One region of the Psychromonas sp. psych-6C06 genome, then DNA from elsewhere that is predicted to be linked to it. Evidence: predicted binding sites of a transcription regulator. Region 1 holds the regulator's gene; each other region holds the start of a gene.
The links. The regulator LexA, encoded in region 1, represses DNA repair genes until DNA is damaged. The targets are predictions, from matches to a motif close to TACTGTATNNNNATACAGTA.
Positions count from the first base shown of each region.

Region 2: the regulator LexA is predicted to act here: its motif matches at 3,619-3,638, upstream of dinB (DNA polymerase IV).
Region 3: the regulator LexA is predicted to act here: its motif matches at 3,272-3,291, upstream of CW745_RS15235 (DNA topoisomerase III).

Region 1 is NZ_PIZM01000006.1:80,436-88,247, forward strand. It holds gene CW745_RS08960 (type II secretion system protein M) at 1-30, shown strand, start outside; gene CW745_RS08965 (type II secretion system protein N) at 48-800, shown strand; gene CW745_RS08970 (DUF3465 domain-containing protein) at 805-1,260, shown strand; gene lexA (transcriptional repressor LexA) at 1,696-2,325, shown strand; gene CW745_RS08980 (SCO family protein) at 2,334-2,975, shown strand; gene CW745_RS08985 (MATE family efflux transporter) at 3,035-4,381, shown strand; gene CW745_RS08990 (GNAT family N-acetyltransferase) at 4,370-4,855, opposite strand; gene metA (homoserine O-succinyltransferase) at 4,996-5,913, shown strand; gene metH (methionine synthase) at 6,848-7,812, shown strand, end outside.
Region 2 is NZ_PIZM01000001.1:486,645-494,456, forward strand. It holds gene CW745_RS02185 (4'-phosphopantetheinyl transferase superfamily protein) at 1-379, opposite strand, end outside; gene CW745_RS02190 (DUF496 family protein) at 500-808, opposite strand; gene CW745_RS02195 (RNA methyltransferase) at 1,009-1,521, opposite strand; gene CW745_RS02200 (HDOD domain-containing protein) at 1,672-3,126, shown strand; gene CW745_RS02205 (DUF2750 domain-containing protein) at 3,123-3,482, opposite strand; gene dinB (DNA polymerase IV) at 3,645-4,730, shown strand; gene CW745_RS02215 (SDR family oxidoreductase) at 4,741-5,505, shown strand; gene CW745_RS02220 (MarC family protein) at 5,513-6,109, opposite strand; gene CW745_RS02225 (YjiH family protein) at 6,120-7,475, opposite strand; gene CW745_RS02230 (GGDEF domain-containing protein) at 7,811-7,812, shown strand, end outside.
Region 3 is NZ_PIZM01000013.1:44,499-52,310, reverse strand. It holds gene CW745_RS15240 (TIGR00341 family protein) at 1-983, opposite strand, end outside; gene CW745_RS15235 (DNA topoisomerase III) at 1,328-3,256, opposite strand; gene CW745_RS15230 (hypothetical protein) at 3,390-3,755, shown strand; gene CW745_RS15225 (DnaJ C-terminal domain-containing protein) at 3,771-4,634, opposite strand; gene CW745_RS15220 (YajQ family cyclic di-GMP-binding protein) at 4,641-5,123, opposite strand; gene CW745_RS15215 (2-dehydropantoate 2-reductase) at 5,247-6,146, shown strand; gene CW745_RS15210 (LPP20 family lipoprotein) at 6,124-7,113, opposite strand; gene CW745_RS15205 (hypothetical protein) at 7,110-7,812, opposite strand, start outside.

The sequences.
Region 1 (7,812 bases):
AAAGTTAACCGCCTGTTACTTGGCTATTAATAGGTGAGAGAACCATTATGAAATTAAAAATTAGTTTAGCGTTTGTAGCGCTTTATCTTATCTCGTTAGTGCTTACTGCACCGGCAAGTATGATAACGCGGTTTATTCCTGCTGATGCAGGTATTCAAGTCGGTTATGTTTCTGGGTCAATCTGGAACGGAAAACTGTCACAGGTTGATTATCGTAATCAATTTCAATTGCAAAGAGTTACTTGGCAATTTGATTGGTTGGCACTGCTGACCTTAAAGCTCAAAGCAGATATTAAATTTAATAATGGCCGTAAAATATTGAATGGGACAGGAGCTGTGGCCTATGGCTTTTCAGGTTTGACTTTATCCGACGTTAATGTGGATATGAAAGCAACTGAAATTATTCCTTATTTAAAACTACCTGTGCCTGTGACACCATCTGGTAAATTTACGCTAGTAATTGAAAATGCGACACAGGATTTACCCTACTGTAGCGAGTTAGATGGCTATTTAGTGTGGCATGAAGCCAGAGTAAAAAGCCCAATGGGTAATATTGATTTCGCTACTCCAAGTGTAGACTTAAGTTGTTCAGAGGGGAATTTGGTAGCTTCTTTAAAGCAACATTCAGAGCAACTTACCACTAATGCCAATATTTTATTACTAGAGGGTGGTGCGTATCAGCTTCAGGGTAATATTATTGGACGTGAAAAACTTGACCCATCAATTTTACAAGCTCTTTCATGGCTTGGGCCGAAAGATGAATCGGGTGCTACTGCGCTTAATTTCAAAGGACGATTATAGTTCAATGAATCGTAATGCTTATCTTGCTTTCTTGGTTGTCATATTATCTGGTTGTTTTAACAATGAAAGTCAGCAACTGAGTCATCTCTATGATGATGGTAACGATCAAGCGGAAGCACTTTTAAAAGGTGCTGAACATATCGAATTTTTATATAAACAACAACGTGGTGGTGTATTAGTCACCAGCGTTGGGCGCATTACAAAGATATTGGATAATCAACAAACGCCATATGTTTCGCAACGTATACTTATTCGCCTCAGTTCTGGTCGAAAGATACTGATTCAGCATAACCTCAACGAAGCTCCAGCAGTAAATAATTTAGCGATAGGTGAAATGATCACTTTTAGTGGAATTTATAACTGGAATAGCCAAGGCGGTATGATCAATGCCACACATCAAATAGCTGATCTTCCCCAGCGCTCTGGTTGGTTAAAATATCAAGACATTACTTACCAATAGGTTTATTAACCTTAATTCTGACTAATGGAAGCGTTATCGTTTTTTGAGCCAGAGAATGATGATTTTTAATATACAGCGCCGTTATAGCAAACGAAATAAATCGCTGATCTATTTTACTGGTTAAAATATCTCATCTCTTCGTGAGCTTTCTCAAATGTAATAACCATTTACCCTTTCGGCTAAGTTATTTTCCAGCGCAAAATTTGGCTTACATGCTCCTTTCGATTGGTATTAGCTTTGCGTAATTCAAGGTGAATAATCGTCACAATAACGGGTTATTGGTAGATGATTTAACGCCAAAATTCGCGCAAATAACAATATCGTAACGTTTTGCTTATCCATAAATGAGGTTTATTACTCAGATCGCTAGAATATTACTCTGTATAGATATACACTGTGTATGTTTACAGTCAATAATTGATAGCGGGGTAAGTAATGAAAGATTTAACTAAACGCCAAGGTGAAGTATTAGATGTGATTAAAGATTGCATCAATAAAACGGGCATGCCTCCAACGCGCGTTGAGCTGGCAAAAATTCTTGGATTTCGAAGTGCCAATGCAGCAGAAGAGCACTTAAAAGCTTTGGCCCGTAAAGGCGCAATTGAAATTTTATCGGGTACCTCACGTGGTATTCGTATTGTTGAAGAGCATAAAAGCAATGTTATCCCCATTGAAGAGGGATTGCCTTTAGTGGGCATGGTTGCTGCTGGTGAGCCAATTTTGGCTGCTGAGCATGTAGAGTCTCATTATGATGTTGATCCTGCTCTATTTCACCCCGCTGCTGACTTTTTATTACGCGTGCAAGGCGAGAGTATGAAAGATATCGGTATTATGGATGGTGATTTGCTCGCGGTGCATAAAACCAAAGATATTAATAACGGACAAGTTGTTGTTGCCCGAGTTGAAGACGATGTGACCGTGAAGCGTTTTTACCGCGAAGGCAGTCAAGTGACATTAAAAGCGGAAAATGTTAAATTCTCTCCTATTAAAGTAGATCTTGAACATCAAGTTTTTGATATCGAAGGGATCGCCGTGGGTGTGATTCGTACCGCTGATTGGATGTAGGAAAAATAATGAAAAAAGGTTGGGTAATTGGTTTGCTTGTGGTCGCCACAGCACTGCTGGGGTTTATACTATTTAATTCAGTAAAAAATATTTCCGATAACCCTTCCTTGGTATTACAGAAAGAGGGTAAGCGGTTACCCGATTTCAAATTTGAAATGGCTAATAAACAGACATTTACCAACCAAAATTTACAAGAACATTGGACACTTTTTTTCATTGGCTATACCTTCTGCCCTGATATCTGTCCAACTACTTTATCTGATTTAGATCGTGTCTACCCTGAATTAAGCAAGCCCCCATACGAGAATGTACAAATTGTTTTCGTTTCTGTTGATCCTAATCGAGATAAAGCCAATAACCTTGCTGAATACGTGAATTATTTTAATCCTGCCTTTATTGGCACCACTAGTACCCATGAAAAACTGTTCCCATTTTCACAGGATCTCGGGCTTATTTATAGCATCGTTGAAGAGGGCGATAATAAAGATGATTACTATCTAGTCGATCATAGCGCTTCCCTGGTACTAGTAAATCCCCAGGGCGAGCATCAAGCAACCTTTAAAGCGGTATTGAATGAAGATGGTATTCCTCATGTGGATATGGACTTGATGGTAGAAGATATCCACAAAATCATCGAGCTAAATCGATAGCGACTAAACGAACGGTCGATTTTTATTAATCGGCCATTACCTACTTTGTAAGCGTTATCATGTTAAAAAGTGCCTTTCTAAATTTCAGTAATCATCAAAAAATTTTCGCCATTGCTTTACCAATGATGCTCTCTAATATTAGTGTGCCTTTGCTAGGGCTAGTTGATACTGCAGTGATAGGTCACCTACCTGAGTCCTATTATCTCGCGGGTGTTGCGGTGGGGTCGATGGTAGTGACATTAACCTTCTGGATTTTAGTCTTTTTACGTATGTCGACTACTGGACTTGTGGCACAAGCGGTAGGGGCGAAAGATCATCTACAGGTATTACGCCTGTTAATGCAATCCATGTTTATTGCTTTGCTACTTGCGCTTACCATTCTGATGTTGCAAAGCCTCATTTCTGGTATCGCTTTTCATTTTGTACAAGGGAGTGAAAAGGTTCTATTTTATGCACAACAATATTTTGATATACGTATCTGGAGTGCGCCAGCAGCCCTATTGAATATGGTGCTACTAGGTTGGCTATTAGGCATGCAAAACGCCAAAGCACCGATGTTACTGTTGATCGTAACCAATAGCGTTAATATTCTCTTAGATATTGTATTCGTAGTATTTTTTGAGTGGGGTGTAGCAGGTGTTGCATGGGCCTCATTGTGTGCTGATTATATTGCCCTTACCTGTGGTCTTTGGATTGTCTACCGACTTGCTCGGCCCTTTTATAAAAAAGGCGATTTTACTCGCCTAAAAAAAGAAGCGATTCGCATTGAAGCACTTGCCCCTTTTATTCTTCTAAATCGTGATATTTTTATTCGTACTTTATGTTTGCAGGTAACTTATACCTTTATGACAATGCAGGGTTTAAAATTGGGTGATGATATAGTATCAGCTAATTCAGTATTGATGCACTTTTTGCTTATTATCTCTTTCTCTATGGACGGGTTAGCCTATGCAGTAGAAGCGTTAGTAGGTAAAAATATTGGTAGACGTTGCTTGGATAAATTAAAAGAGAGTATCTATTTGACTCTCTTTTGGGCGTTTATTTTTAGCCTATTACAGCTATTAGGTTTTTATCTTTTTGGTGTTTGGATAATTGAACAGATCACCTCCATTAAAGCAGTGCAGCTCGAAGCGATCAATTACCTCCCATGGTTAATATTGATTCCGCTTACTTCGATGTTGGGGTTTGTTTTTGATGGCGTATTTATTGGTATGGCACGTGGTACTGAGATGCGTAACAGTATGTTGTTTTCATTGCTGGTGGTGTATTTTCCTGCTTGGTTTCTGTTTGCAGAAACAGGCAATCATGCGCTTTGGATCGCGATGAATGCCTTCATGTTGGCACGTGGCCTGAGCTTATGGTGGATCTTTAGAAAATTAGAGCGTAAGCAACAGTTAATCCTTTAAAGATTTACTCCAAAATAGAGCACTACCATGTGTCGGATCTAGCTGATAATCAGAATACCCCTGTTTAATATAGGCATTTTTAGCGATCTCATTGCCAGAAAGCACCTCAAGCGTTATTTTACAATAATCACGTTGCTTAGCTATTTTCTCAATTTCAGTGAACAATAGGGTCGTTAACCCTAAACCTCTAAACTCCTTAAATACTGCAACATCATGGATATTAAACAGTGGCTTACAAGCAAATGTTGAGAATCCTTCAATGGCCGTTAGTAGTGCGGCTGGTTGCTTATCTTTAAATACCAACAAAATAACCACATCGCTACGTTTTAATAATGTACTCACTAAGTTCTGCTTGGCGAAATCAGATAGATCTTCAGCGCCTCCCATCGGATCACATGCGTAATGTGACATAAGAGTTAAGTACGCATTTGCATGCGCTTCATTGGTTAAATCGGCTTCAACAATAGTAAACATTTCAGGTCCTTATATTCATTTGGAGCTTTGATACTATCATCAATCATCAATTGGGGTTAGATAATAAATGTGTGTTCACTTGAAAATGATGTTAGACTTCTAGATGGCTAAATTAAAGTTATTAATCTATGGAGTTGCTAATGCCTATTCGTATCCCTGATGATCTACCTGCTTCTGGTATTTTAAAATCTGAAAATATCTTTACCATTTCTGAATCGCGTGCAAGCCATCAAAATATTCGCCCACTTCGTGTTTTAATTTTAAATTTAATGCCAAAAAAAATTGAAACTGAAACGCAATTAATGCGCTTGTTATCTAATACTCCCTTGCAAGTTGATATTGAATTGGTTCGAGTAGATGCACGTGCTTCTCGTAACACGCCACAGGAACACCTTGATAAGTTTTATGGTGATTTTGACCGTGTTAAAGACCAAAAGTGGGATGGCTTTATCATCACAGGCGCACCATTAGGTAAAATTCCTTTTGAAGATGTTTACTATTGGGATAAATTTAAAGAGATTGTTGATTGGTCTCACCACAACGTCACCTCAACACTTTTCCTATGCTGGGCAGCACAGGCCGCGCTTAATCACCTTTTTGATATCAAAAAAGAGACGCGTAAAAAGAAACTTTCTGGTATTTATAAGCATACAACCTATAACCATCACCACCCTTTAGTTCGAGGTTTTGATGATCAGTTTTGGGCGCCACTGTCTCGTTTTGCAGAGTTTAATGCCAAGGCGATCAAAGCCAATAGCGACCTGACTATTTTTGCTGCCGAAGCGGAAGCAGGGGTATATTTAGCCGCTAGCCCCGATTGCCGTCAGGTATTTATTTCTGGTCACCCTGAGTATGATGCAAATACTTTAAATAATGAGTATCTCCGTGATCTTGATGAAGGGCTAAAACCTGAGTTACCAGCTAATTATTATCCAGAAGATGATGAGAACCAAATTCCGCGTGCTAAATGGCGTAGTCACGGTAACTTATTGTATAGTAACTGGTTAAATTATTGTGTTTATCAGGTCACGCCATACGACCTTAATGAGCTAAAATAAAAACTGTGATATAGCTTAAAAAGCGTTTTTAAAACTACCTTTTTTTATTGGCATTAATTAGCTTACATTCTACACTTATTAGTAATTCAATGAGTGAGAGGAGATTAAAAATAGTACCTAGCACAGCAATCAATGAATGGCCTTTTAGGCAACTGACAACTCACGAAGTTCGACATAATAGATGCAACTTCACCTCGCTTTAATTGCGAATATTGTCAGAAGATTTTTTTGTTGAGAATCTAAAATAAAGAGGAGGAGCATTATTACTTCTTATCAGTTTTTAGTAAGGCATACACCCACTTTGAAGTTATCTAGGTAACTTATTTGTCCAACGGGACACTCGGGAAAAGCCTTTTTTGTTTTATCAGTTAGCTAAGTGAGTAACAGTTAAAATAAAATGCTGGTTGTCGATTCAATCATTACATGGAGGAATAATTATCAGTACTTCATATCAGTTTTTAGAGAAGCGTAATAAATTTCTGGGGATTGTTTTTTTAAACAGCTCAACGCCTTAATAGGCTTTTTAGTTATGCTTCTTTACTACACGTGATAGTTGGTTATAAATTAAATATTTATTGTTTTAGTGTGGATTTTTCACGTTACCATCTTTATTAGCAAGTCTGTTTTTTGTAAACACTTTCTTGATTTAAGTTTATGTTTATTAAGGCAATGGAGTAGAAATGCTTAAGGAAGGCGAAAGATGAGAAGCACTGGAAGGTAAACTTATTTAATATAATGACATTACAAACGCTCTTTTAAGATAAAGCGAACTTGTTTAAGTTCGCTTTTTTTATGTCCTAAATTTATCACTCGATTTTCTCACGTTGTTTATAGAAATATTTCAATTTAATGATCACGCATAGAGAAGTACTGTTTGTCACTTTTATGTTAAACTTCGCGTTCTATTTTTATGAATAAGACGTAAGGGAACATAATGTCAGTCAGCGATCGCAGTGCATTAATCAAATCACAGCTAGAAAAACACATCCTGCTTATTGATGGTGGTATGGGTACCATGATTCAAGATTATAAGCTTGAAGAGAGCGATTACCGTGGTGAACGCTTTGCGCAGTGGAAATGTGATGTTAAGGGTAATAATGACCTGCTCGTTTTAAGCCAGCCACATATCATTGAAAATATTCATAAAGAATATTTAGACGCCGGTGCCGATATTCTTGAAACGAATACCTTTAATGCGACAACGATTGCAATGGCTGATTATGAGATGGAATCGCTGTCTGCTGAAATCAACCGAGAAGCTGCGCGCATTGCACGTAAAGTGGCAGACCAAAAAACGGCTGAAACACCAGATCGCCCTCGTTTTGTTGCCGGTGTTTTAGGCCCAACTAACCGTACTTGTTCTATCTCTCCTGATGTAAATGACCCCGCTTTTCGTAATGTCACTTTTGATGAGTTAGTTGAAGCTTATACAGAGTCGACTTTAGCGTTAATCGAAGGGGGCTCTGACCTTATTCTTGTTGAAACTGTTTTTGATACGTTAAATGCAAAAGCCGCCGTGTTTGCGATTAGTGGTGTTTTTGATCAGTTAGGTTATAAGTTACCTGTGATGATTTCTGGCACTATTACCGATGCCTCTGGTCGAACGCTATCAGGTCAAACCACCGAAGCATTCTATAACTCACTGCGCCATATTGAGCCAATCTCATTTGGTTTAAACTGTGCATTAGGCCCTGATGAATTACGTCAATATGTAGCGGAGATGTCGCGTATCTCTGAAACCTATGTTTCTGCGCACCCTAATGCTGGTTTACCTAACGCCTTTGGTGAATATGATCTTGAAGCTAAAGAGATGGCAACACATATTAAAGAGTGGGCTGAAAGTGGCTTTTTGAATTTGGTTGGTGGTTGCTGTGGAACAACTCCTGCGCATATTCGCGC
Region 2 (7,812 bases), on a different contig from region 1:
CATTTACTGTTCGAAATCTATTTTCGATATCGCAACCGATATCCTTATCAAGGCAAAGTGCACAGACTATCAATTCATCGTTATGACTTAAATTAAAGCGCAGTGGTAGGGGAGCCTGATAGAGCTCTGGTTTACCAAGTTTACTGATTGTAAATTGCCAGTCTGCAGGCAAGAGCGTCGCATACTCTGAGAGTAGCAATCGTATAAAAATTCGAGTGACCAGAGCGGTGTGTTTGGCGGTGTCATTTCGGTAGCGATCTACTTTTTCCGATTCTGCGTGACTTAATAACCCCTGTAGGCCCTGAGTTAACTTTACCTGTTTAGGATCGATAGTCCAAAGGTGGATTTCGTTCTCACTGAGTGGAATCGTTATTGTCATTAAAAACCTAGACTGGATAATAGGGTAAAATATGAGGGTGAAAATTTTAAGCTGGAATAGTCTAGATAGCAAAAAGGAGGATAAATCCCCCTTTGTATATGCATCATATCGCGCAAAAAATTACTTTTTAAGTTGTGCTGTCGCAGGTTTGAATGAATTAATTTTTTTATTCACTTCACGACGCTCTTTAGAAAGCTCTGCACCAACGATGATATGATCATCAACACGATCTTCATAGTCGCATAACATGTTTTTAATGATCGCTTTGATATCATTCTGATCCATGTCTGCAGTAATGTAGTCTACTAGGTTACCTAATAGCTCAACACGTTTACGGTTATCACGAATCTTTTTATCGTTATCGAGAATTTCACGCTTTAATTTGTTTTTACGGCGTGTATTTTTTACTAGTTCAAGTACATTCGACATTTGTTATACCTTTTTTATCATTGTATTTTTTATGTTCTTATTTCCTGCTTTTCTATTATACCTATTGATAAGCATAACGCTGTTTTATTTTAAAAATAATAGCAGCTAATCGCAATATTATTGTGTTGTATCATTAATTTAATTATTTGTGAATGCATTTGTTATTAATAATTCATGACATGTTTAATTAACACTTCCAGTTAAGCATCGCGGACCTTAACTCGGTTGTTATTATCACGACTGCGCTTTATTAGTTCGTTATCAGTATTGAACTGTTTTGATTTTGATAACCGATCATACAGTAATACATTCACTGTTGCGGCTAAGTTCATACAACCGATAGTTGGCACATATACCACCGCATCTGCTTGGTTGATTAGGCTCTGTTTTAGTGTCCCATCTTCAGGGCCAAATAGATATAACGCTTTCTCTGGGTGGATGAAACTAGGTAGCGGAATTGCGCCTTCGACGAGATCGACACAGATAACTTTGACATCATCTTTTTTATTATCCAGTAGCTGTGCTTGTTGAGTCAGCGGAATAGTACTCGTTACTTTTTTGGTATCGGTATTAAGCTTCACGGCACGATCGTATCGAGTTCCCGTATAAACGACTCTATCAACTTCATAGCAACCTGCTGCACGCATTACTGCACCTACATTAGTCGCACTTTTAGGATCACTTAATCCAATGGTGACGCTTTGCTTTGTCATAGAATTTCTTATATTTTTATGCAATTAAATGTGCTGATATTTTAACGAGAGTGGCAAAATTATGCAAAACATCAAACATTGATTTTTCGTTGATTAGCGAAGTTCCCTTTGAGGTATTACGCTTTATTAAGCGCTGATATGAGGTAATCGATGGTAGCTAAAATTAAAAGAACCGAGCAACAATGGGTTCGTATCTTATCAAAAAATGAGTTACCCGCTATCACCTCAGTGGCTACCATGTTAGATAAATTTTCCGATAACGATACGGCCTCTATTCCTTATTTAAGTAAAGCGATTTTACATGATCAAGGGCTTTCCTCTTGCCTGTTAAAAGTGGTAAACAATACACCTCGCATTGCCGTTTCCCGTGTTAATACCGTTTCTCGCGCTGCCATTGTTTTAGGTATACGTGCAGTAAAAAATATCTGCCTGACATCAAAAGTGTTAGGGGGGTTATTAGCAAGTCAAAATTTATCACCTGAAATCCATCATCGTTTAACGATGCTCATGGCAAATGCTTTTTATGCCGGCCTATTGGCTAAAATGATGGTGCCTAATCACAGTGAAGATACACAAGAGCAAGTCTATTTAGCGGCTATGATGTACAACATTGGCGAGACATCATTTTGGAGTACCCCAAATGAGTGTGCAAATATACTAATAAAAGAAGCGGGTTTACCCTCTGAAAAATTCCAACAGCGTTGTGAACAATTATTGTCTTTTGATTTTAACGCGTTGAGCATTGGCCTCGCTAAAACATGGAATTTAGGGGAGCTGTTAATTAAATCATTAGATTCACCTGAGTCAAGAACCGTCGAGATGCAAACTATCAGCCTTGCAAATCAATTAAGTGAAGCGATTTCTCAGCCTCCAGAAAATAAGCTGATATTTGATAATATTTTAAAGCGTATCTGCGTCAATATGAAAATTGAGGTGAAGTTTTTAAAACAGCGCATTGAGCAAACTCGTGAGCTAGCTATCCAACTGCTAAGTGCTTATGGCGCATCGATATTAGAGCATCATATTAAACCCTTGCCAGTTGCGAGTGACTTTATTAATCCAGTCTCTAGTACATTTCTGCTAGAAATAAGCAAAGAGAGGGCCTTACTTACGACGGTTAAAAGCTTGACTCAGTTATGTAAACAGAGCCATAACATTAATGACTATTTAACTTTAACCCTACAACAAAGTGCAATTACTTTAGGGTTTGATCGTTGTGTCTTTTGGATGTTGAGTGCAGACAGGAAAAAAATAGAAGCTCGTAGTTGCTATGATAAAGCTGGTAATTTACAAACATTACACCGCTGTTTACATATCAGTAATAATGTTAATCTGATTAGCCATGTATTAGAAATGGATAAAGCGATTATTGTGGAGAGCCCAAGAGATCCTAAATGGTCAACATATATCACTATTGAACTGACAAAATTAGTGGCTGGTGGAACAATATGCCTTGCACCAGTTAAATTGGATAATAAGATTATCGGTATTGTAAGTGGTCAGCATTTGTCTGAATGTGAGAAAATCAGCGCTGATGACTTCTCACAATTTTGTTTTTTGATTGAACATTTAAACATCTGTTTAAGTTTTATAGCGCCTCGTTAAAGTGCTTCAATCTCAGTTAAACGTTGCGTTAGTTCAGCAAGGTCAACTTCAACGTCATCCTTTGTTTCTTCAGCCCAGTTCAAACCAATCACCACATTATCTGCTAAAAGATCATCTACCCAGTACTCAAACCAATCTGCCAATGTGATAGCTGTAGCAGTATAGTCTTTCCATTCATCAATACAATGTGCCTGGGCAAGCGTTTGTGTTGACCATAAAGGCATCACCTCTGTTTCTTCAAATTGAATTGAATCAAGTACGACCCAGTCTTGTGTTGCACTATCTTGAAGCGCCCAAAGTTTCTGTGTTGGTTTTACGTCATTTAAAAATAATTCAAGTATTTGTGAAATGTTCATAATATTCTCTTATATGATGGGAGCGATTATGTACGCATAGTACACCGATTTGCGTCAAAGGAGCTATTGCTTTATTCGTGCTTAGCATTGCAATTTTATTATATTTGCATCAATTATAAAAATAACTGACAATAAAGGCTGTTTTTATATACAGGCTTTAATGTGTCCGATTTAACAGTTCAACCACAACGAAAAATAATTCATATCGACATGGATTGCTTCTATGCGGCTGTTGAGATGCGAGATAATCCTGAATATCGTGATATCCCGTTGGCTATTGGTGGCAAGGTTGATCGTCGGAGCGTGCTTTCTACCTGTAACTATTTAGCACGTCGTTTCGGTGTACGTTCAGCAATGCCGAGCTATAAAGCAAAACAACTGTGCCCAGAATTAGTGATTATTCCGGGACGGATGCAAGTTTATGTTGATATTTCGAAACAGATACGTGCTATTTTCGAACGGTATACTGATCTAATTGAGCCACTTTCTCTTGATGAAGCTTTTCTAGATGTGAGTGAGTGTAAGCTGTTTCAAGGATCTGCAACCTATATTGCTCAGGATATTTGCCGTACAATTTTTGAAGAGCTACAACTTACTGCTTCAGCAGGCGTTGCATCGGTAAAATTTCTGGCGAAAATTGCTTCCGATGAAAACAAACCTAATGGTATCTGTGTTATTCCTCCCGATAAAATTAGCGCTTTTGTTAAAACCTTACCATTAAAGAAAATCCCCGGAGTTGGAAAAGTAGCACAACAAAAATTAGCTGACAAAGGTCTATATTATTGTGCCGATGTACAGCAATATCCACAATCAAAGTTGCTTAAGGAGTTTGGAAAATTAGGTGGTGCATTGCTAGACTTTAGTCAAGGTATCGATCGTCGTGAAGTACAGCCTTTTAGAGAGAGAAAATCCTTAGCTGTAGAACATACCTTTAGTTATGATATTTCAGGAGAAATACAATGTACTGAAAAATTAATCCCATTATTTGAAGAGCTAACAAAGCGCTTGCAAAAAATACTCGATGAAAAGATGGTTGTAAAAATGGGCGTTAAAATTAAGTTTTCTGATTTCAGTATTAAAAATACAGAGCGTCAATCGACAGAGTTATCCATCACTTCTTTTAAGGTATTATTACATCATCTATTGCACAAAAGTCCGGTTAAACCGATTCGTTTAATGGGAATTTCTGTCGGGCTTGCTCCGCGTAAAGAGCAACAAAAAGCGGTACAATTAAACCTATTAGAATAGGAGTTATTCAATGCAAAATACGGTATTGGTCACAGGATCAAGTGCAGGCATCGGAGAGGAGTTTGCATGGCAACTTGCTCGCCTCGGCTATAACCTACTTCTCGTTGCGAGACGAACCGATAAACTCAGTGCGTTACAAAAAGCGATTACGCTTAAATTTCCACGTCAAAAATGTCTCACTCTTGCACTGGATTTGAACGAAGAGTCTGCAACACAAAGTATAAATAATTTTGTTGATTTACAGCAGATCGAGCTTGTTGGATTGATCAATAATGCTGGTTTTGGCGCTCGAGGAGCTTTTGCTGAACTGAGTGAGGATCGCCAGCGAGATATGGTTCAAGTAAACATTCTGTGCCTCACCCGCTTAACACATGCCTTTATCCCTTATCTGAAAAAACAAAAAAATACGTTTATTATTAATGTTGCTTCAACAGCCGCTTTTCAAGCTGGACCCAATTTAGCAATCTATTATGCCAGTAAAGCCTTTGTCCTTTCATTTAGTGAAGCGCTACATGAAGAGCTAAAAGGGCAGATACAAGTGAGTGCGTTATGCCCTGGTGCGACTAAGACCGAATTCGCTCAGATTGCTGGAATGTCTGATTCGTTAGTATTTAAAATGCGTGTGATGGAGAAACAAGCCGTAGTCTCATTCGCTTTAAAAAATAGGCATAAAGCGATTGCCATTCCTGGGCTAATAAACAAAATAGGGGTAATCATAGTAAAGCTATTACCCCGTTCAATTACCCGTAAACTTGCGTTTCAAATCCAAAAATGATCGTCATCTATTGAGTCAGGTTGCTGATGCCATCATAAATAAACTGAATTGCAAGCGCGGCTAATACAACGCCAAGGAAACGTTTTAAAATTTCATCGCCTGTTTTGCCTATTACTTTTTTTAGATTTTTAGAAATGATCATAAGTACAAAAGTGAGTAATAATGTAGATATGATTGCAGCCGATACCGCGATGGTTCCTTCTGTGTCGCTTTCCTGTGAAAACAGTAGCAGTGCAAGCGTCAATGTGCCTGGGCCTGCCAATAAAGGAATCGACATCGGAAATACAGATATATCTCTTTGCTCGCCTGTATTACTGAAATTAACATCAGATGTGATCATTTGAAAGGCAGTGTAGAACAGCAGTAAGCCACCAGAGATACGCAATGAGTTTATGCTAATACCGAGATGATAAAACAAAGTTTCACCATAATTTCCGAAAAGAATTAGGGTTAATCCACTGATGATTATCGCTTTGCTTGCCATCACATATCGGTATTTTTTGTCTCCATCATTAACCAAAGAGTTAAAAATAAGTGCGGCCCCGATGGGGTCGATGATGACAAACAATGCTGTCATCGCATGCAGGTATGCTGACATATCCATATTTTATTCCTTAAAAAATGAGGTGCGCAAACCCTGAGATAACCGGCAAGGTAACCAAGGTACGTAAAATAAAAATAACAAACAATTCAACGATGTTAACGGGGATTTTACTACCCAATAACAATGCGCCTACTTCACTCATATAAATTAATTGTGTCACTGACATCGCGGCAATAATGAAACGAGTCATATCTGATTCTATTGATGTAGCAAGAATAGAGGGAATAAACATATCAGCAAATCCTACAACAATAGTTTGTGATGCAAGTGCTGCCTCTGGGACTTGTAGTAATTCTAAAATAGGGATAAATGGGTAGCCCAAGTAAGCAAAAATAGGTGTGTATTCAGCAATGATTAACGCGATGGTTCCCATTGCCATCACAACCGGTAAGACACCAAATACCATATCAATAACGTTTTTTAAGCCGTCTTTTAAAGTGTGTGTGACACCATGACTTTTTGACGCTTTTAATAGTGCCTGTTCAAGCCCCCATGAAAAAATGTTATGGCCTTGTGGCGTCATTTCTGAATTTTTGACTCGTGGGGTTTCGTCGATATAGTTGTCTTTTTTCCAACATAACGGTGGTAACTTAGGCACAATAATCGCAGCCACTACGCCGGCCATACAAACAGCAAGGTAAAAGGGTAAAAAGAGGTGTTCTAATTTCACTTGTGAAATAACAACTAATGAAAAAGTAATAGACACCGCTGAAAAAGTAGTACCTATAATAGCAGCTTCACGTTGTGTGTAAAACTTAGCTTCGTACTGTTTGCTAGTCATAAGAATACCGACACTACCATCTCCTAACCAAGAGGCCATGCAATCAATAGCACTTCGCCCAGGTAAGTTAAAAATAGGGCGCATTATTTTGGTGAGTAGGGTGCCAAATAATTCCAGTAAGCCAAAATTAAGCAACAGAGGAAGCAGCAATCCTGCGAAGATAAACACACAAAATAATACTGGTAGAAGATCATTTAATACCAGTGCGCCAGTGCCACCCGAGTAAATCATTTCTGGGCCAATCTGTAAGTATGTTAATACAATAAAAACTGCCCCAATAATCCTAACAGCAAACCATACAGGTGAAACATCAAATAGTCCTCTAAAGAAGGTGCTGTCGTTAATCCACTTGAAGGAAGCAACTTTGTGAGCAGTTGTCATTAACGCCGTAAATAAGACAACTACTGTTACGATTAGGGGTAAACTGCTACCTAGTAAACTTTGTAATGTTTTAGCAACGATAGCGATTGGGATAGTGATGTTACCTTCATAGCTGATTGGCATCATAAACAAAATTAAGCCGATAAGTGAGGGCACAATAAAAGTTAATATTGTCTGTAAATTGTGTGTTTTTATATTCTGCACAGGAGTACCTTGGCAATTGAATTTTTGAGAAAAGCAGGGGCTTTTCTTTGAACGCGCAGGGTACTTACTTTATTTAAAATTGTAAATGGGCGGAAACTGGCAAAGATCAATGAATGTTTAAAAATTTTCAACAAGCAATTTTATTCGCGCTATGCTGTTAATGGCTGTTGATTATTAGAGTTTATTCGTTGCAGTAATTTGTCGACTATTCATGCAACGTTTTTACTATGTCGTTAAGTTATTGCAAATCAATAGGCGAAAAATTATTAAACAGGGTTAACAAGCGTTATCCATTTCATTCAACAGATCCTAACCTAACAAAAAATAGGGATATTAT
Region 3 (7,812 bases), on a different contig from region 1:
TAGAGATCTTTAAACTCTTCCGTCGCAGCGTGTGCAACAAAAGGAAGCTCTTTACTAACCATTGCAGTAATTGCTTCTCCGGCTGGCAATCGTGATATCTTGCGTTGCTCTTTATGACTTGGCGAAGTGTCTACAATTGGCAATGCAGGGCCGACTAGAAGATTAAGTACTCTAGATTGTGTATCTAGTGTTAATTGGTCTGCCTGATGAAGTTGTCCATCCACTGTATAAGTTAGCGCTTTACCATTCACTACGCTAAAGGATTTAGTTTTTAATAATCCGAGAAAATTAGGTAAGTTAACCGTTCTAGAAAAGGGAGCCATCACAAAGAAACGCAGCATTTCCACGACACTTCGTGGCGCGACTAGCATGGAGTGGCACATACCATCATTAATATGAGTATCAGGTAATATATTGCGAGAGAGTGACGAACCATGTGCATGCTCGATAATGACTAAACCAATTAACGCGGTACTAAAGCAGCTTTCATTTTCGGTCGTGAAGCTCATTTTTTGTGGGCGAATAGCACGGATTTTAGTAATGTTTTTCCATGCTAACGACATGCGATCACGCCAACTTAAGCTTTTCGCGGTAGGCAATAAATTGAAACACTCCCCCAAGACAACAGTACTAAGAACAACTTTTCCATTACAACGTAGCACATCCACTTTCTTTGATGTCGCAAGTTGTGCTTCTAGTAGTGCTTTTTCAAGGTTTTCTTCAATACAAAAACCTCTGCGAGCATAAATAGCACCTTCATAGGGTAATATTGCTAATATCCAGTCACCTTTAATAGCGGCTTCAATCACATCCGGAGCATGTCGGTCACTGACATATGCGTAAACACGACTTTGTGAAGGGAATTCAGCTGGAGATTTCGTATCCCATGCTTTGAGCAATATTTGATCGACAAATAGTGGTAATAAGCGTTCACTTATTTGCTCTTTAGCTTGTTCATCAAACAATAAAAAACTATCCGACATATATTAATCCCATAAATAACAGCACATGTAGTATGTTGACTAAGAGTCAATATAGCAATCGAAGAAGTCATCTTATAAAAATAACTTAAACTCGGAGTAAGCAAACCGATACAGCACTGCTATTTTCCCACATTGCTGCGTTAAATCGGCTTACAATAGTCAGCTATTGCAACGCTGATTTACCTTGAACTACCGAAAACTATCAGCACTGTATGGCATGAACCGTTAAGTGGTTAATATAGATGACAATTTCGTCTTCATTATTCGAGTTTAGGTTAAATAACAACCAATACAAAGTAAACTTATCATGTAAGCTGATGTTCAGAATGGAATGTTTTATTGAATTACGCTCTTTGCTTTTTTCTTGATCCTCTTTTATTGATCGTCGTTTTTTTACGATAACTTTTTTTGAATGGGTTACTGGTCATGGGCAAATCTTTTAATGCTTGAGGTCCATCAGTTATCGCTTGATCAATCACTTTGGATAATTGCTGTTGTAATGGTAATACAAAACCATTGTAGCTTTGCTTCTTGTCGCTGATTGCATTAAGTTGCATCTCCCACTGTGCGGTCATATCAGGGAGCGTTAAGGTTTCAGGCAAACTTTGGATCAGTTTATTACCAACGTCAGTGGCGATAATCACCTTTCCTGTTCGTTTTAAAAACTGCCTTTTAAACAGTAACTCAATAATACCGGCACGCGTCGCCTCGGTACCTAAACCATCGGTCTCTTTGAGCACCGATTTTAAGCTTGCATCTTTTACAAATCGCGCAATATTACTCATAGCAGATAATAATGTCGCATCGGTAAAATGCGCAGGAGGTTGGGTATTTTTTTCCACAACTTCCCCTTTTGCACAATGAAGTTTTTGACCTTTGTTCAAAGTGGGTAGGTACGTATCTTTCTCTTGTTTATCTAACAATGCTTTCCAGCCATCACTTACTCTGCTTTTAGCTTTCGCAATAAATATGCCACCGTTTATTTCAATCTCAGCAACACATTCTGCATAACGATAATCAGGGTAGAATTGCATTAAATACTGTTTGGCAATCAGTTGATAGATATTCCGTGATTGTGTGTCCAATGTCGCAAGCGCTTTATGGCTATCAGTAGGAATAATCGCATGGTGTGCATCAACCTTTTTATCATTCCACGCTCGACCTTTAATGGCTAAATCAGCCCCTTCACTAGCCAGTTTTAGTTTAGGTTCATTATGAGCAATCGCCTTAGTAACCAAGTTTGCTTGACGATGGTGATTACGTGGTAAATAACGTGAATCTGAGCGAGGATAGGTAATCAATTTATGACGCTCATATAATGCTTGGCAACTGTCTAACACTTGCTGCGCGCTATAGTGGTATCGCTTTGCTGCATCTATCTGTAGGGCAGACAAATTATAGGGTAATGGCGCAACTTGATTTTTATTTTTGGCTACAAATGAAGAAACAGTCCCTTGTTGTCCTGATATTCTAGCGGCCACATTTTCAGCAAGCCCTTTAATTACTACTCGTCCCTCTTCATCTTGATACTTTAGACACGCTTCACTGGGTTTCCACTTTGCTGTAAAAGATTCATTTTGCTCGCTACTTAAGTGCGCTAATACCTCATAAAATGGTTTACTAACAAAAGAGGCAATCTGTTCATCGCGGCGTACGACTAATCCTAATAAAGGTGTCTGCACACGCCCAACTGAAATCACCCCTTTGTATCCACATTTTTGTGCTTGTAGTGTATAAACGCGTGTTAAATTCAGCCCATATAACCAATCAGCACGTGTTCTTGCTAGCGCAGAAGTAGACAAAGCGACAAAGTCTTGATTCGAGCGTAACTGTTGTAATGAACGTTTTACGGCATTGATAGTTAGGTCACTGACTAAACAACGTTGTGTTTGTTGAAGCTTGTTGCCCTTAACACCACTAAAATGGATCACTTCATCAACCAGTAATTGCCCTTCTCTATCGGGATCACCAACATGAACAAGCTGATCAGCTTGTTTAATGAGTTTCTTTAAAACAGCAAGTTGTTTGCTGGTACGTGGCGTTGATTTTAACTTCCATTTTTCAGGTATGATTGGCAAGTGTTCAAACTGCCATTTTTTATAGATAGGATCGTATTCTTCAGGATCAACTTGAGTCAAAAGATGACCAATGCACCAGCTAACAATATCGCCATTGCCTAAATGAATACACCCTTCTGCTTTACGATGGGGTTTGGGCAATGCATCCGCGATCGCGCGCGCAAGACTTGGCTTTTCGGCAATATATAATATCATGTAACACAAACTCTTAACTGTTTTTTTACACAGTAGTTAAAGTTAACAGATAGTTCAAGTAAAATAGTGAATATTTGAACTGTTGAACCATTTCAATGACTAATATGAATATTTGCTCACAAGGATAAAGACAATGAAACGACTCATCATCGCCTGTACACTATTTAGCCTAACAGCACTGACTCATGCCGAAGATACGTCAGAGATTGATTGGGATGCAGCAAAAGAGTCGACTCAAAAAGCCTTTGAAGATATTTGGAGTGCAAGTAAAGAAAGCTCTGAAACATGGTGGGAAAAAGGCTCAAAAAAATCACAACAGCTCTGGGAATCAAGTAAAGAAAAAAGTAGTGAATTATGGCAGCAAGGTAAAGAAAATAGTCAGGATGTTTGGGAAGATATTGAATCAGGGAGTCAAGATGCTTGGTCAGAAGGCTCGGGAAAGATTCAAAATTTATTAGACAAGGAACAAGATCCCATCAAGCCAGGTGATGAGATCTAACAGATTGATAATCAGCTAAGACAGGTTCGCTAATTGCTCTAACAATGCTCGTTGCTGATCTGAAAGTGATGTCGGGGTCGGAATCACAACCTCATAAATAAGATCACCAACCGCATCGCCTTTCATCGCTTTGATTCCTTTTCCTTTGATACGGAATTTTCTTCCCGCTTGCGTTCCTTCAGGAATTTTAATATTAATAAAGCCCGCAAAGGTCGGTACTTTTAAACTTCCACCTAACGCAGCCGTTGTATAAGGAGTATCAATGTCGCAATACAGATCACGTCCTTCACGTTTAAAGGTATCATGTTCTGCAAGGCTTACCTCGACTAATAGATCGCCATGAGGGCCACCTAGTGTCCCCGGATTACCTTTACCATTGACACGTACGCGCTGTCCTTTATCAATACCCGCCGGAATAGTAACTTTTAAAAGCACAGGGTTGTTAGGGAGTTTTATCTCCTGCACACATCCTTCAACAGCTTCTTCTAAGGTAATCTCTACCGTTGCGATAATATCAGAACCTTTTTCTGGCTGTGGTCGATATTGCTGTTGTTGGCGCTGGCCAAACATACCACCAAACATATCGTCGAAGCCACCGCCCGCTTGACCAAATCCACCATGACCGAAACCGCCCTGTCGCCCATGACCATTTTCATCAAAAGCGCTGTGTCCAAAATCATCGTATTGTTGACGTTTTTCTTCATCACCTAATATTTCATAGGCAGCTTTCACTTCACGGAAGTTATTTTCAGCTACCGGATTATCAGGGTTACGATCCGGATGGTACTTCATGGCCAATTTTTTATAGGCTTTTTTTATCTCTTTATCCGACGCACTTTTGCTTACGCCAAGTACTTCGTAACAATCTCGTTTTGACATGTTGCTTTAATCTCGAAAATTATTAAATTGGAACGGTTGGCCAAGTTCAGCCCCGCGAATTAAGGCCATTACAGCTTGCAAATCGTCACGTTTTTTACCCGTCACACGTAGCTCTTCACCCTGAATTTGAGTTTGAACTTTCATTTTATTGTCTTTAATTAACTTAACAATTTTTTTCGCCATCGGTTGATCAATTCCCTCTTTAAACTTGACAGTTTGAGACCATGATTGACCACTATGGTTGGCTTTATCTGTTTCCATTGAGCTCGCGTCAATACCACGTTTAATAACATGGACACGAAGAATATCAAGTAATTGACGTAATTGTTTATCATGCTCAGATGATAGTTTTGCCACTCCTTTTTCAAAACTAAAGCTTGCTTTTACACCACGAAAATCGAAGCGTGTTTTTAATTCGCGATTGGCATTATCAACGGCATTTTGTAATTCCGCTACATCTACTTCAGAAACGACATCAAATGAAGGCATTTTATTCTCCTGTTAATAAATTCAAAATATGCGCTAAGTTACCAGAATTTCTCACTTGGGGCTATGTTATGATGCGCTTAACATTAAATATATGAAAGCAATATAACTAGTAGGTTAAGGTAAATGTACAGTAATATGACATGGCAGATAATTGGAGATGGTGCAATCGGTTGTTTATGGGCAGCTAACTTGCTCAATTGTGGTCAGCAGGTACACCTTGTTTCCAGAAAAAATAATATTCCACAACGTATTAACTACACTAACCTGCAAGGTGAAGAACAGTGTTATCCTTGTTCTATTTCACAATGTTTAAGCGATACAAGTAGTCCCCTCATAGTTTGCGTGAAAGCGCCTCAAGTATTACAAGCGCTCAAGCAATACCGAAGTCAGATTAGTGAGCAGCAAGTGATCATTTTAATGCACAATGGCATGGGCTGCGCAGAACAAGTCGCGCAATTATTACCCCAAAACCCAATTATTTGCGCCACCACCGCAAATGCTAGTTTACTCTCTGCACCATTCAACATTGTACAAACAGGCTTGGGCGTTACCTACTTCGGTCCTTTTAATTGCGCCTCTCGCAATTTTGCATCTCTTTTAGCGACATTGAACCAAGCACTTGGTAACTGTCATTGGTGCGAGGACATTGAGAAAAAATTATGGTTAAAATTACTGATTAATATTGCTATTAACCCGCTTAGTGCAATTTTTCAAATAAGCAATGGCGAGTTGTCAAAAGCGGTATTTCAGGATCAAATAAAACAACTGATCAAAGAAGCAATGCAGGTACTTAAAAGATTAGATTTAAAATTTGATGAACAGTTATTATTAAGCACCATTAATGGCGTTATCGATGCCACCAGCAACAACTACTCTTCAATGAATAGAGACATCTTTTACAAGCGCCCTACTGAAATTGAGTATATTAATGGTTACTTATTAAAAAAAGCGCAACAACTCAACATTGAAACGCCTTTAATAAGAAAGCTATATAATGAAATTATAGCGTTGGAGAGTCACTAACCAGTTGCTTTAAATATTCGCTAATATTGGCATTAATATTATCTTGAAGCCTTAGGTTAAGAAGATCTGCTTGTTTTGCAGAAACTTTTACCGGCCAGCGTTTACGACTAATCACCTGTCCGTTCTCAGAAATGGAAAGCTCATAACTGCCACGAAGCCAATACCATCCTTTTATTAAGGTAGGCTCTGTGATGTCAACGTCGGCACTGACGACAATATTTGCCTTATCAACCACATTGACGCCGAGCTGTGATAGTCCTGATTGTAGTGTTTTGCTGTGCCTATCGTTATCACTATCTACAGCAACTTGCATTGATGCAAGTTTCTGAGCAATGAGGCGTTCTATTTTTTTACTGGAAATATCTGTGGGTACGCCAGAAACACCGACTTGCTTTAATTGTAGATTAGCCATTTGTCGAGCCATCTGTTCATCACGTGCAGCACGTAATGCATTAAGCGATGAGATACTGTTTGGCGCAATATTAACGCTGTAATTAATAAACTCAGCAGTTGAGTTATCAAGTGCAATAATCGATTCATTTAAACTCATCGCAGCAGTACGTTTTCCAAGCACTGCCAATGCATAATACTCACCCGATGGACTTAACCAACTATTTTTAATTTTAACGCCACTTAATGCTTGATCCGTTTCTGTTTGTATATTGCGCTGCAGTGATGTCGAACTTTCAGCAGTAACACCCAATGCACTTTGCGCTTTTGTTGCTTCCGTGAGTGTATTCGTTTCTGCACGAACGGTAACGTAAAATATTTCAGCTAAATTAGCCGTGGCATTTTTACCTGCTCTATCCCTTTTCGAAGCTTGTCCCACTGCCGTTAAATAGTCACTATCAGGATAAATTGAAGAAGCGTTATCTATCCATTGTGGGCGTTTCTCTTCCGAGGTTGAAGCGCAACTAGCAATAAAAAATACAGTTATAAATGACAATAAAACGCGGGTGCTACTCATAAAGACCTCGATGTTTGTTGATAATGAAAAATAGGGGCTTCTAAACTTGATATTAATAACAGATTACGAGAGTTTTTTTGTAAGGTGATTTGCTCAGGCGTGCTGTTATTTTTATTGACGATAATTTGATTGTCCGGGGTTTCTATATAAGCAAACTGTACCGACGCTGGAAGCATGTTCCAACTCCGTAAATCTGCAACTTCAGTGAGTACCGTCACTAAATTCACTAAAGCGCCAAGCAAAGAATCTTGTTTATCCGCTTCCTTAACCAGCTCGTATTTCGCCACTGCTCGTGTTGTTGTTAAGAGCAATATTGAAGGGTATTCTTTCGCTAAATCCTCACGTACAGAGACTTCCAAGTTTTCAACCAACTCGCTACTTATTTGTTGAGTTGCATCTGTTAGTTTGGTTCGTGAAACTCTGTATCGACTTTGCGGGTAAGCAGGGACTGAAATACGTATTAACTGATCATCATTTCCACTTGGAACAATCACCGTTTTTTCGATTTTACTACTCACTACACCATCGAAATAAATTGCAAACACTTTGTTATTACTATTTTGAAGTGGTTTTTCAAAACCACTGTATAGCTTATTGTAACTCAGATATTGGCCATCCCTATCGACGGCGAAACTCATGCGTAGAAGCGCTTGTTGCAATCCTACTGGCACCGACAAATTTCGTGCCTTTATGATCGAT